One region of the Pseudomonas multiresinivorans genome, then DNA from elsewhere that is predicted to be linked to it. Evidence: predicted binding sites of a transcription regulator. Region 1 holds the regulator's gene; the other holds the start of a gene.
The links. The regulator sigma-54, encoded in region 1, starts transcription at its own class of promoters, with help from an activator protein. The targets are predictions, from matches to a motif close to ANTGGCATNNANNTTGCTNT.
Positions count from the first base shown of each region.

Region 2: the regulator sigma-54 is predicted to act here: its motif matches at 2,230-2,249, upstream of glnK (P-II family nitrogen regulator).

Region 1 covers NZ_CP048833.1:5,935,552-5,945,309, forward strand. Annotated here, with positions in the region: gene G4G71_RS27095 (Tgt2/MlaC family protein) at 1-507, opposite strand, end outside; gene mlaD (outer membrane lipid asymmetry maintenance protein MlaD) at 519-992, opposite strand; gene mlaE (lipid asymmetry maintenance ABC transporter permease subunit MlaE) at 992-1,789, opposite strand; gene G4G71_RS27110 (ATP-binding cassette domain-containing protein) at 1,789-2,598, opposite strand; gene G4G71_RS27115 (KpsF/GutQ family sugar-phosphate isomerase) at 2,837-3,811, shown strand; gene G4G71_RS27120 (KdsC family phosphatase) at 3,812-4,336, shown strand; gene lptC (LPS export ABC transporter periplasmic protein LptC) at 4,345-4,917, shown strand; gene lptA (lipopolysaccharide transport periplasmic protein LptA) at 4,904-5,440, shown strand; gene lptB (LPS export ABC transporter ATP-binding protein) at 5,440-6,165, shown strand; gene G4G71_RS27140 (RNA polymerase factor sigma-54) at 6,420-7,922, shown strand; gene hpf (ribosome hibernation-promoting factor, HPF/YfiA family) at 8,001-8,309, shown strand; gene ptsN (PTS IIA-like nitrogen regulatory protein PtsN) at 8,319-8,786, shown strand; gene rapZ (RNase adapter RapZ) at 8,789-9,646, shown strand; gene G4G71_RS27160 (HPr family phosphocarrier protein) at 9,681-9,758, shown strand, end outside.
Region 2 covers NZ_CP048833.1:898,190-902,797, reverse strand. Annotated here, with positions in the region: gene G4G71_RS04155 (secondary thiamine-phosphate synthase enzyme YjbQ) at 1-220, opposite strand, end outside; gene G4G71_RS04150 (ammonium transporter) at 327-1,661, opposite strand; gene glnK (P-II family nitrogen regulator) at 1,703-2,041, opposite strand; gene G4G71_RS04140 (accessory factor UbiK family protein) at 2,445-2,726, shown strand; gene G4G71_RS04135 (YifB family Mg chelatase-like AAA ATPase) at 2,766-4,256, shown strand; gene G4G71_RS04130 (RidA family protein) at 4,253-4,608, opposite strand, start outside.

The DNA.
Region 1 (9,758 bases):
GATGTTGATGCCGTTGATGATCACGTTACGCAGGCGCCACTCGCCACCCTGGTTGACCATGGTGTACTGCACCGGATAGACGGCGCCATTGCTGCCGACCACTTCCATGTTCACCGAAGCGCGATCCTGCTCCTGCTTGCCGCTGTTCAGCACGCGGATGTCCTGGTTGTCGTACTCCAGCAGCGCATTGCCGTAGAACTGGAACAGGCTGTTCTTGAAGGTTTCCTCGAAGCGCTTGACCTGCTCCGGGGTCGCCTGACGGGAGTACTTGACGGTCATCACGCCCTTGGCGATGCCCTCGGAATCCACGACCGGGCCGAGGATGCGGTTCAGGGTGTCGTAGAACGCCTGGGGATTGGCCTTGTAGCTGGCCTTGTTGGTCTTCAGGTCCGACAGCAGGCTGTCGACGGTCTGCTGCACGACCTGCTGAGCAGTCTGCTCGGCCTGGGCGAACAGCGGCAGGATCGCGAGCAGGACCAGGAAGCCACGGCGCAAGGTTTTCAACATGGAGTGAGCCCTCATTTCTTCGAGTCGTCTTTGTTGACCGTATTCAGCAGGAATTTGCCGATCAGGTCTTCCAGCACGAGTGCCGACTGGGTGTCCTTGATGGTATCGCCATCCTTCAGCAGCTCTTCGTCGCCACCGACACTGATGCCGATGTACTTCTCGCCCAGCAGGCCGGCAGTGAGAATGGAGGCGGTGGAGTCGTCCGGCAGGTTGTTGACCTGACGATTGATCTCCATGGTCACACGACCACGATAGCTGTCATGGTCGAGGTCCACCGCAGTGACCTTGCCGATGGTGACGCCCGCCATGGTGACCTTGCCGCGGACGGTAACGCCGGCGATGTTGTCGAAATAGGCGTACAGCTTGTAGGTATCGCCGGAATTGCCGATGGTCAGTCCGCTGACACGCAGGGCCAGCAGCAGCAGGGCCAGCAGGCCGGCCAGAATGAACAGGCCTACACCGATTTCCAGGGTGCGGGTTTGCATCAGAAGTCTCCAAACATCAAGGCGGTCAGGATGAAGTCCAGCCCCAGCACGGCCAGGGAGGCATACACAACGGTACGGGTGGTGGCGCGGCTGATCCCTTCGGAGGTGGGTTCGCAGTCATAACCCTGGAACACGGCGATCCAGGTTACGACGAAGGCGAACACCACGCTCTTGATCACGCCATTGAGAATGTCCTTGGTGAACTGCACGCTGTTCTGCATGTTCGACCAGTACGAACCGTCATACACACCCAGCCAGTCCACGGCGACCAGGGCTCCGCCCCAGATGCCGACCACACTGAAGATAGCTGCCAGCAGCGGCATCGAGATGAAGCCGGCCCAAAGGCGCGGAGCGATGATGTACTTGAGCGGGTCGACGCCGATCATCTCCAGGCTGGACAGCTGCTCGGTGGATTTCATGTTGCCGATCTCGGCAGTCAGCGCGGAGCCTGCACGCCCGGCGAACAGCAGGCCGGTGACAACCGGCCCCAGTTCACGCAGCAGCGTCAGCGCAACCATCTGGCCGACTGCCTGTTCCGAACCGTAGCTCGCCAGGATGTTGTAGCCCTGCAGGGCCAGCACCATGCCGATGAACAGGCCGGACACGACGATGATCGCGAGGGACAGCACACCCACCGAATACAGCTGCTTGACCAGCAACTGGAAGGCGCCACTGTGCACCCGGCGGCCGAAGATGGCGTGGACCAGAAACAGGCCCGAACGGCCCAGCGATTCGAGGACATCGAGGCCCGCGCGCCCGAGCAGGCGAACTCGCTCGAGCGATGAAGTCTTGCGCATCAACGTTCTCCCAGCAGGTCGGCGCGGTAATCGCGAGCAGGATAGTGGAACGGCACCGGACCATCCGGGATGCCCTTCATGAACTGTCGTACCCGCGGATCATCGAGACCCTGCAGGTCGGCCGGCGTTCCGTGACCGAGCACGCGGCCGTCACCGACGATATAGATGTAGTCGGCGATGCTCGCGGTTTCCGCCAGATCGTGGGACACCACGATGGAGGTGATGCCCAGCGCATCGTTGAGCAGGCGGATCAGGCGCACCAGCACGCCCATGGCGATCGGGTCCTGGCCCACGAAGGGCTCGTCGTACATCAGGATCTGCGGGTCCAGCGCGATGGCGCGGGCCAGCGCCACACGGCGCTTCATGCCGCCCGACAGCTCATCAGGCATCAGTTCCACCGCCCCGCGCAGGCCGACGGCCTGGAGCTTCATCAGGACAATGTCACGAATCATGTCCTCGGGCAGCTCGGTGTGCACGCGCAGCGGGAAGGCGACGTTCTCGAAGACATCGAGGTCGGTGAACAGCGCACCGCTCTGGAACAGCACGCCGAACTGCTTGCGCATGTCGAACAGGTCGCTGCGTCCCAGCTTGGGGAGGTTCTGGCCGTTGACCCACACTTCGCCGCTCGCCGGACGCAGCTGGGCGGCGATCAGTCGCAACAGGGTGGTCTTGCCACACCCCGACGGCCCCATGATCCCGGTGACCTTGCCGCGTGGAATGCGGATGTCCACGTTATCGAAAATCTTACGCGTGCCACGCTTGAAGCTCAGGCCCTTCAGCTCGACCGCGTATTGGTCATTGGTGCTCATAGAACTCCTTTCATCACGGCGCTGTCCGTTGCCCCGTCTGTCATACGGCAGAAACACGGCGCGGCAGGCCGAACGGCCGCGAACTATAACACCCCGTGAAGCCGCGCCCCAAGGGCTGCTAAGCCACTGTTAAGGCTCAGTTCAGCAAAATGCGATCAACATTGAGTTGCCAGTGATGAAGCCTTTGTCGCTTTCCCGTTATAATCTCGCACTTCATTTTGCCCCGCGCCTTTCGAACATGAGCCAGAAACACGATTTCATCCAGTCGGCACAACGCACTATCCGCCTCGAGCGTGACTCGGTGGACGCCCTGCTGCCGCGCATCGGCGCCGATTTTTCGCTGGCCTGCGAGCTACTGCTGAGCTGCAAGGGCCGCGTCGTCGTGGTCGGCATGGGCAAGTCCGGCCATATCGCACGCAAGATCGCTGCCACCCTCGCCAGCACCGGCACGCCGTCGTTCTTCGTGCACCCGGCCGAGGCCAGCCATGGCGACATGGGCATGATCACCAAGGACGACGTTGTCCTGGCCCTGTCCAACTCCGGCTCCACCGCGGAAATCATCACCCTGCTGCCGCTGATCAAGCGCCTGGGCATCACCCTGATCAGCATGACCGGCAACGCCGAATCGCCGCTGGCCAAGGCCGCCGCGGTCAACCTGGATGCCAGTGTCGAGCACGAAGCCTGCTCGCTGAACCTGGCGCCGACCTCTTCCACCACCGTCTCCCTGGTGATTGGCGATGCCCTCGCCATCGCCCTGCTCGAAGCACGCGGTTTCACCGCCGAAGACTTCGCCTTCTCGCATCCGGGCGGTGCGCTGGGCCGTCGATTGTTGCTGAAAGTGGAAAACATCATGCACATGGGTGAAGCATTGCCGCAGGTCTCCCCCGGTACTTCGCTGAGCGGTGCATTGCTGGAAATGACCCGCAAGGGCCTGGGCATGACCGTCATCCTTGGCGAAGACGGCAAGCTCGCCGGGGTCTTCACCGACGGCGACCTGCGTCGCACCCTGGACAAGGGCCTGGACGTGCGCCAGGTGACCATCGACCAGGTGATGACCGTGCACGGCAAGACCGCCCGCCCCGACATGCTCGCCGCCGAGGCCCTGAAGATCATGGACGACCACAAGATCAACGTGCTCGTGGTCGTCGACGACAAGGACCACCCGGTCGGCGTACTGCACGTCCACGACCTGACCCGCGCGGGAGTCATCTGAATGACCGCCGACCTGCTGCAACGCGCGAAATCGGTCCGCCTGGCGGTGTTCGACGTCGACGGCGTGCTCACCGACGGCAAGCTCTACTTTCTGCCAGACGGCGGCGAGTTCAAGACCTTCAACACCCTGGACGGTCAGGGCATCAAGATGCTGATGAACTCCGGCGTGCGCACCGCGATCATCACCGGCCGTTCGAGCCCGGTGGTCGAGCGCCGGGCGAAGAACCTGGGCATCAACCACCTGTTCCAGGGCCGCGAGGACAAGCTGGTCGCCCTGGACGAGTTGCTCACCGAACTGGGTCTAGGCTATGAAGAAGTCGCGTACCTGGGTGACGACCTGCCCGATCTGCCGGCCATCCGCCGCGCGGGCCTCGGCATGGCAGTCGCCAGCGGCGACGCCTTCGTGCGCCAGCATGCCGACGGCGTAACCCAGGCCCGTGGCGGCGAAGGCGCCGCCCGCGAGTTCTGCGAACTGATCCTGCGCGCCCAGGGCAACCTCGAAGCTGCCCAGAACGCGTACCTCTAGAGCCGAACATGCCCAAGACATTCCAACAGAAGCTGTTGTTCGCCCTGATCGCCATCCTGCTGATCGCCCTCGGCTATTACTGGAACGTGCGCCTGGACTTCAACGAGCGGCAGCTCAAGTCGCAGACCAGCGACGCCATCGACTTCTACGTGGTCAACGCCAAGAGCGTTCAGTACCGCATCGACGGCTCCCTCGCCTACGAGATGACCGCCGACAAACTCGAACACCTGAAAGCAACCGACGTGACCCTGGTCACCACGCCTGACCTCTACTTCCACCGGGAGAACGAACCTCAGCCGTGGCATGTCCAGAGCGTTCGCGCCGAAGTGGCCCCCGAAGGCAAGCAGGTCGAGCTGATCGACGACGTGCGTGTTGCGCGCACCGACGCACAGCAACGCACGCTCCTGCTCAACACCTCGCGCATGACGGTGTTCCCAGACAAGGACTATGCGCAGACTGACCAGCCCGTGAAGATCACCGAACCCAACGGTGTCACCACGGCAGTTGGCATGAAAGCGTATCTGAAAGACAGCCGGATGCTCCTGCTGTCCAACGTAAGAGGTCAGCATGAGGCTCGTTAACACCCTCCCCCTTCTTTTCAGCCTCGCCGCCGCTATCGGCAGCACTGCCGCCTGGGCTCTTCCCACCGACCGGGAACAGCCGATCCGGGTCCAGGCCGACAGCGCCGAACTGGATGACAAGCAGGGCGTAGCCGTGTATCGCGGCGACGTGGTGGTAACCCAGGGCAGCATGAAGCTGACTGGCAACACCGTCACGCTCAAGCAGAACAAGAATGGTGACATCGAAGTCGTCACCTCGGTCGGCAAGCCCGCCTACTTCGAACAGAAGCCGGCGCCGGACAAGCAGATCACCCAGGCTTACGGCCTGACGATCCAGTACTTCGTCACCCAGAACCGCGTCGTGCTGATCGACCAGGCCAAGGTGATCCAGGAAGGCAACACCTTCGAAGGCGAGAAGATCGTCTACGACACCCAGCGCCAGATCGTCAACGCAGGCCGCGCCACCGGCTCCCAGGTGACCACGCCGCGCCCGCGTATCGACATGGTCATCCAGCCCAAGAAAAAGCAGGATCAAGCGCAGTAATGGCTACGCTAACCGCCCAGCACCTCGCCAAGAGCTACAAGAGCCGGCAAGTCGTCCGCGACGTCAGCATGAGCATCGAGAGCGGGCAGATCGTCGGCCTGCTCGGCCCCAACGGAGCGGGCAAGACCACCTGCTTCTACATGATCGTCGGCCTGGTTCGCGCCGATCAGGGTGTCGTGCGCATCGACGAGCAGGACGTCACCCACCTGCCCATGCACGGCCGCGCGCGCGCCGGCATCGGCTACCTGCCGCAGGAAGCCTCGATCTTCCGCAAGCTGTCGGTGGCGGACAACATCGGTGCGATCCTCGAAACCCGCAGCGACCTCGATCGTGCCGGCCGCCAGGAAGCCCTGGAGGGCCTGCTCGAGGAGTTCCACATCCACCACATCCGCGACAACCTCGGCATGAGCCTCTCCGGCGGTGAGCGTCGCCGCGTGGAAATCGCCCGCGCCCTGGCCAGCTCGCCGAAGTTCATCCTGCTGGATGAACCCTTCGCCGGCGTCGACCCGATCTCCGTGGGCGACATCAAGCAGATCATCCATCACCTCAAGGCCAAGGGCATCGGTGTGCTGATCACCGACCACAACGTCCGCGAGACCCTGGATATCTGCGAGACGGCGTACATCGTCAACGACGGTCAGTTGATCGCCGAAGGCAGCGCCGAGAGCATCCTCGCCAACGACCTGGTGAAGGAAGTCTACCTGGGCCACGAGTTCCGCCTCTAAGGCCCTGCGCCGCGCCCTGCCTGGGCGCGGCCACCCCGCCTCTCCCTCCTCGCGCGGCCGGTTCGTCGGCCGCTCCGCGACGTATTCGGCTGCCCCATCCACCCCGGCGCAACCGGGTTGTAACGAAAGGTCGACAGCCCCTAGGCAAAGCGTCCAAACTCAGGCATATAATTTGCTTCCTCGCGGCGCCCCGGCGTCCGTAGTCGTGGATATGGCGCGCTTTGCGCCAGCGAACAAGGTGCCTAGTTCCAGCCATGAAACCATCGCTAGTCCTCAAGATGGGCCAGCAGCTGACGATGACCCCGCAGCTGCAACAGGCCATCCGACTGCTCCAGCTCTCCACGCTGGACCTCCAACAGGAAATCCAGGAAGCCCTGGAGTCCAACCCGATGCTGGAGCGCCAGGAAGAAGGCGAGGACTACGACAACAGCGATCCCATGGCCGACGGCGCCGAATCGGGCGCCAACGGCACCAGCAACAACTCCCAGGACAACTTCCAGGAAAGCACCACGCCCAACGCCGACAGCCTCGACGAGGACCAGTGGGCCGAGCGCATCCCCAACGAGTTGCCCGTCGACACCGCCTGGGAAGACATCTACCAGACCAGCGCCAGCAGCCTGCCCAGCAACGATGACGACGAGTGGGACTTCACTTCCCGCACCTCCGCTGGCGAAAGCCTGCAGAGCCATCTGCTGTGGCAACTGAACCTGGCGCCGATGTCCGACACCGATCGCCTGGTCGCCCTGAGCATCATCGACGGCATCAACGACGACGGTTATCTCGAAGAATCCCTGGAGGACATCCTCGCCTCCATCGACCCTGAACTGGGCCTGGAGATGGACGAAGTGGAAGTCGTCCTGCGCCGTGTGCAGCAGCTCGAACCCGCCGGCGTCGGCGCGCGCAACCTGCGCGAGTGCCTGCTCCTGCAATTGCGCCAGCTGCCCACCAAGACCTACCTGCTGGCCGAGGCCATCCGCCTGGTCAACGACCACCTGGACCTGCTCGGCAGCCGCGACTACAGCCAGCTGATGCGACGCATGAAGCTCAAGGAAGACGAGCTGCGCGAGACCATCGAGCTGATCCAGTCGCTGCACCCGCGCCCCGGTTCGCAGATCGAATCCGGCGAAGCCGAATACGTGGTTCCGGATGTCATCGTGCGCAAGCACAACGAGCGCTGGCTGGTGGAGCTGAACCAGGAAGCGGTACCGCGCCTGCGCGTGAACTCGCAGTATGCGGGCCTGGTGCGCCGCGCCGACTCCAGCGCCGACAACACCTTCATGCGCAACCAGTTGCAGGAAGCACGCTGGTTCATCAAGAGCCTGCAGAGCCGCAACGAGACCCTGATGAAGGTGGCGACCCAGATTGTCGAGCACCAGCGCGGCTTCCTCGAGTACGGCGAAGAGGCGATGAAACCGCTGGTCCTGCATGACATCGCCGAAGCGGTGGGCATGCACGAATCGACCATCTCACGCGTCACCACGCAGAAGTTCATGCACACGCCGCGTGGCATCTTCGAGCTGAAGTATTTCTTCTCCAGCCACGTCAGCACCTCCGAGGGCGGCGAGTGCTCGTCCACCGCGATCCGCGCGATCATCAAGAAACTGGTCGCGGCGGAAAGTCCGAAAAAGCCATTGAGTGACAGCAAGATCGCTGGTTTACTGGAAGCACAGGGCATTCAAGTGGCACGTCGTACCGTCGCCAAGTACCGGGAGTCCCTAGGAATCTCTCCCTCGAGCGAGCGCAAGCGGCTGGTGTGACGTTGATCCACGCCAAGGTGTTCCGGCGGCAGGCCCCATAACCTGCCACTTACACACGGGCAACAAGGAGAAAGCGGTATGCAAGTCAACATCAGTGGACATCAACTGGATGTGACCGACGCCCTGCGCGACTATGTCGGCGAGAAACTTGGCCGACTGGAGCGCCACTTCGACAAGATCACCAATGTTCAGGTCATCATGGAGGTCGAGAAGCTGAAGCAGAAAATTGAAGCCACCCTCCACATCGCCGGGGGCGAAGTGGTGGCCTGTGCGGAACATGAAGACATGTACGCGGCCATCGACCTGCTCACCGACAAGCTCGACCGCCAACTGATCAAGCACAAGGAAAAATACCTCGAACGCCAGCAAGGTGTTGGCGTCCGTTAACCCCTCCCTATGATCCGACTTGAGCAAATCCTGACCCCCGGCCGTTCCCTCGTGAACGTGCCGGGCGGCAGCAAGAAACGTGTCCTCGAACAAATCGCCAACCTGGTGGCTCGCGAGCTGCCGGGTTTCGATTCCCAAGACATCTTCGACAGCCTGGTGGCCCGGGAACGCCTGGGTTCCACCGGCTTCGGCAATGGCATCGCCATTCCGCACTGCCGCCTCCCCGGCTGCCAGTCACCGATCAGCGCCATCCTGCACCTGGATCACCCGGTAGATTTCGACGCCCTCGACGGCGCGCCGGTCGATCTGGTGTTCGTGCTGCTGGTGCCCGAAGCCGCCACCGAGGAGCACCTGGAACTGCTGCGGCAGATTGCCTCCATGCTCGACCGCTCCGACGTCCGCGACCGCCTGCGTCACGCCGCCAACGGCGAGGACCTGTACCGGATCGTCGTGGACTTCCAGAACAACGGGCACTGATCATGCGCCTGATCATCATCAGTGGGAGGTCCGGCTCGGGCAAGAGCACCGCGCTCAACGTACTCGAGGACAACGGCTTCTACTGCATCGACAACCTGCCGGCCAGCCTCCTCCCGGACCTGGCCCAGCGCGCGCTGCTGCACACCGAGCTGCTGCACCCGCAGGTCGCCGTCTCCATCGACGCGCGCAATCTGCCCAGCCAGCTGCAGCGTTTCCCCGAGCTGCTGCAGGAAGCTCGCGACAAGCACATCCAGTGCGACGTGCTGTACCTCGATGCCGATGATGAAACGCTGCTCAAGCGCTTCTCCGAGACCCGCCGGCGCCATCCGCTGACCACCGACAGCCGCTCGCTGGCCGAAGCCATCGCCGACGAGACACACCTGCTGGCACCGATCGCCGACCTGGCGGATCTCAAGCTCAACACCACCAATCTCAACCTGTACCAGCTGCGCGACGTACTCAAGCTGCGCCTGCTGAACAAGCCCGAACTGGGCACCGCCTTCCTGGTCGAATCCTTCGGCTTCAAGCGCGGCATGCCGGTGGACGCGGACCTGGTGTTCGACGTGCGCTGCCTGCCCAATCCCTACTGGAAACCGGAGCTGCGCGAGCACACCGGGCTGGAAGTAGAAGTTCAGGAATACCTGGCGGCACAACCGGATGTCGAGGAGATGTACCAGGACATCCTCGCCTACCTGAACAAGTGGCTGCCGCGCTTTGCCGCGAGCAACCGGGCCTATGTGACCATCGCCATCGGCTGCACCGGTGGCCAGCATCGCTCGACCTATATTGCCGAGCGCATCGGTCAGGCCCTCAAGGAAACCCTCACCAACGTACAGATTCGCCACCGCGACCTGAGCTAAGCAGCGACAGACAACAAAAGGACAGCCCCTCGCGATGCCCGCCCTCGAAATCACCATCATCAACAAGCTTGGCCTGCACGCCCGTGCGGCGGCCAAATTCGTCGGCGTGGCG
Region 2 (4,608 bases), 1.5 Mb from region 1:
CCTGGGGCACCAGGCGATTGAAGAACCGCTCGAAGTCGCGACGCACCGAGGGATCGGCATTCTCGTTGACCGTCAGCGAGGCGGAGGTGTGCTGCAACAGCAGGTGCAGCAGGCCCACCCGGCACTTCGACAGTTCCGGCAGCGCGGCCAGTATCTCGTCGGTGACCAGGTGGAAACCTCGCGGGCGAGGGCGCAGGGTGATGATTTTCTGCTGCCACATGGCGGGCACTTCTCCGTCGCTAACGGTGATGCGCGCGCATTCTAGCGTGCTGATCGAAAAAGCAAAGGGCGCCCGAGGGCGCCCTTCGTCGAACTTGCGCGAACCCTTACAGGTTGTAGCCGCGTTCGTTGTGCAGGGAGAGGTCCAGACCCACGGTTTCCTCTTCCTCGGTGACGCGCAGGCCCATGACCAGGTCCAGGACCTTGAGGATCACGAAGCTGACGATACCGGTGTAGACGATGGTGAAGGCCACGCCCTTGAACTGGGTGAACAGCTGCGCGCCGATGTCGGTCACGGTGCCGAAGCCGCCCAGGGCCGGCGCTGCGAACACGCCGGTGAGCAGGGCGCCGACGATACCGCCGACCGCATGCACGCCGAAGGCGTCCAGGGAGTCGTCATAGCCGACTGCGCGCTTGAGGCTGGTGGCAGCGAAGAAGCAGATCACGCCGGCAGCCAGGCCGATCACGATGGCGCCCATCGGGCCGCAGGTACCGGCGGCCGGGGTGACGGCCACCAGGCCGGCAACCACACCCGAAGCGATGCCCAGGGCGCTCGGCTTACCGTGGGTGATCCACTCGGCGAACATCCAGCCCAGGGCGGCGGCCGCGGTGGCGATCTGAGTGACCAGCATGGCCATGCCAGCGGTGCCGTTGGCAGCAGCGGCGGAACCGGCGTTGAAGCCGAACCAGCCCACCCACAGCAGCGCGGCGCCGATCAGGGTGTAGCCCAGGTTGTGCGGCGCCATGGCAGCGGTCGGGTAGCCCTTGCGCTTGCCCAGCACGATGCACGCCACCAGGCCTGCGATACCGGCGTTGATGTGCACTACGGTGCCGCCGGCGAAGTCCAGCACGCCCCAGTCCCACAGCAGGCCGCCGTCGCCGCTCCAGACCATGTGGGCGATCGGTGCATAGACCAGGGTGAACCACAGCGCGGTGAAGATCAGCATGGCGGAGAACTTCATGCGCTCGGCGAAGGCGCCGACGATCAGGGCCGGGGTGATGATCGCGAAGGTCATCTGGAACATCACGAAGATGCTTTCCGGGAACAGCGCGGCAGCGGAAGTCAGGCCGTTGCTGGTCAGGCCGCTGAGGAAGGCCTTGTCCAGGCCGCCGACGAAGGAAGCGAAGTTGACCACGCCCTTCTCCATACCGACGGTATCGAAGGCCAGGCTGTAGCCGTAGACGACCCAGAGGATGCTGATCAGCGCGGTGATCGCGAAGCACTGCATCATGATCGACAGGACGTTCTTGGCACGCACCATGCCGCCGTAGAACAGGGCCAGGCCGGGGATGGTCATCAGCAGCACCAGGGCGCTGGAAATCAGCATCCAGGCGGTGTCGCCGCTGTTCAGGACGGGGGCCGCAGCCTCGTCGGCCAAGGCCAGACCGGGCATTGCGAGGGGCAATAGGGCGCCTAGCCCTGCGTATTTGCGCAGAGTCATTGTTGTTTCTCCTGGGGCGTGGGGTTCGGTGTGGGCTTGGCTTAGATCGCGTCGGTGCCGGTTTCGCCGGTACGGATACGAATGGCCTGTTCCAGATTTACGACAAAGATCTTGCCGTCACCGATCTTCCCGGTGTTGGCGGCCTTGGTGATGGCTTCGATAACACGATCCAGCTGGTCATCGGCGATGGCGACGTCGATCTTCACCTTCGGCAGGAAATCGACAACGTATTCCGCGCCACGGTACAGCTCGGTGTGGCCCTTCTGCCGGCCGAAGCCTTTGACTTCGGTCACAGTGATGCCCTGCACGCCGATCTCGGACAGCGACTCACGAACGTCGTCCAGCTTGAACGGCTTGATGATGGCTGTGACTAGCTTCATGTAACTCTCTCCCGTGTTTTGGTGGACCCGCCCCAGGAAGAACGAACCCGGAGACAAGTCTAAGCGCAGTGTCTGGCTTTTGTAATGCGCCGGCCGCCCTACCTCAGCACTCCGACTGCGTTGATCGAAGCGATCCCCTGCCTCGCCTGCCGCACCGGAACTGCATCGGTGCACGCCATGTATGCCCCAAAGCATGAAGCTTGCCAGTTCGTGGAAATGCCCGTGCCATCAGGCACTTGGCGTAAAAGCGAGGTTTCTGGCGATTCGCCAGCGCCGCTCGGGCGCACCGAAAGCGCGCACGGCGAGCGGGCACACTGCTCAAAAAGCGTGCAACCCCACGCGCCGCAGGCGGCGTCGGCTGCGTGATAGACTGCGCTCTGATTCAATCCGGAACCCATGAACCATGCTGCCGCCCAAAGCCTTCCTCGATGCCATCAGCCAACAAGCCGGACGCCTGTTCGGTGGCGAATCGCCCCTGCCGAAGGCCGAGCTGGAAGCCCAGTTCAAGGTTCTGATGCAGAGCGCCTTCAGCAAGCTCGACCTGGTCAGCCGCGACGAATTCGACAGCCAGATGGTCGTCCTCGCGCGCACCCGCGCCCGCCTCGAGGCACTGGAAGCCAAGGTCGCGGAGATGGAAGCGAAGCTCTCCCCTGCCGACACCGCCGCACCCGCCTCCGAAAATTAAGCCCCGCCTGGCGGGCGGCATGCGATCCAGGAGTGATCCATGTCCCTCGCCATCGTCCATAGCCGCGCCCAGGTCGGCGTGGAAGCGCCCGGCGTCACCGTCGAGGCGCACCTCGCCAACGGCCTGCCTTCACTGACCCTGGTCGGCCTGCCCGAAGGCGCCGTGAAGGAGAGCAAGGACCGCGTCCGCAGCGCCCTGCTCAACGCCGGCTTCGATTTTCCCGCCCGCCGCATCACCTTGAATCTCGCCCCGGCCGACCTGCCGAAGGACGGCGGGCGTTTCGACCTGGCCATTGCCCTGGGCATCCTCGCCGCCAGCGGCCAGTTGGCCGACGCCGCCGGGCTGGATGAACTGGAATGCCTGGGCGAACTGGCGCTCTCCGGCACGCTGCGACCGGTCCCCGGTGTGCTGCCCGCCGCCCTGGCTGCCCGCGCCGCCGGCCGCGCGCTGGTGGTGCCAAAGGAGAACGCCGAAGAAGCCAGCCTCGCCAGCGGCCTGACCGTCTACGCCGTGAGCCATCTGCTGGAACTGGCCGCGCACTTCAGCGGCCAGGAGCGCCTGCGTCCTTATGAGGCGAACGGTTTGTTGCGGATTACGCCGCCCTATCCCGACCTGTCGGAAGTGCAAGGCCAGACTGCCGCCAAGCGAGCCCTGCTGGTAGCCGCCGCCGGCGCACACAACCTGTTATTCAGTGGGCCGCCCGGCACCGGCAAGACCCTGCTCGCCAGCCGCCTGCCCGGCCTGATGCCGCCGCTGGACGAAGACGAAGCTCTGCAGGTTGCGGCGATCCATTCCGTGGCGGGGCGCGGGCCGCTGACCCACTGGCCGCAGCGCCCATTCCGACAGCCGCACCACACCGCTTCCGCGCCGGCGCTGGTCGGAGGTGGCAGCCGCCCGCAACCGGGCGAGATCACCCTGGCGCACGAGGGTGTGTTGTTCCTGGATGAATTGCCGGAGTTCGATCGCAAGGTCCTGGAGGTTCTCCGCGAACCGCTGGAAGGGGGAGAAATAGTTATTGCCCGCGCCAACGGTCGTGTGCGCTTCCCGGCACGCTTCCAACTGGTGGCAGCGATGAACCCCTGCCCCTGTGGCTATCTCGGCGACCCCAGCGGCCGCTGCCGCTGTTCGCCCGAGCAGATCCAGCGCTACCGCGCCAAGCTCTCCGGGCCGCTGCTGGACCGCATCGACCTGCACCTCACCGTCAGCCGGGAAAGCACCAGCCTCGCGCCCAGCGGCCCGAGCACCAGCAGCGCGGAACTGGCCACTCAGGTCGCCGCCGCCCGCCAGCGCCAGCTCGCCCGCCAGGGCTGCGCGAACGCCTTTCTCACGCTGAAGAAGATGCACCAATATTGTGCATTGACCCCAGAAGACCAGGCCTGGCTGGAGAAGGCCGGCGAGCGCCTGAACCTGTCACTGCGCGCCCTGCACCGGATTCTCAAGGTCGCTCGTACCCTCGCCGACCTGCAGCAGGCTGACAACATCGCCCGCCCGCACCTGGCCGAAGCGCTGCAATACCGCGCGGGGCATTAACGCGCCAAATCCTCGGCAACCGCGAGTAGACTCAACTCGACCGTTGCATTCTTCGGCAACTGATAGACACCGACCGAAGTACGCGTATGCACGCCAGCCGCGCCCAGCACCTCATACAGCACCGCCGAAGCGCCATCGGCCACCTCGCTGTGCTGGGTGAAATGCTCGGCGGACTGCACGAACACATTGAGCTGCAGCACCTTGCGGACGTTATCCAGATCACCCAGCGCCTGCCGCAGCAATGCCAGCGCCCGCATCACGCAGACCTTGGCGGCCAGCTGGGCATCGGCCAGCGACACCTCACTGCCCGCCCGACCAGTGACGACGACTTCATCGCCTACCCGCGGAATCT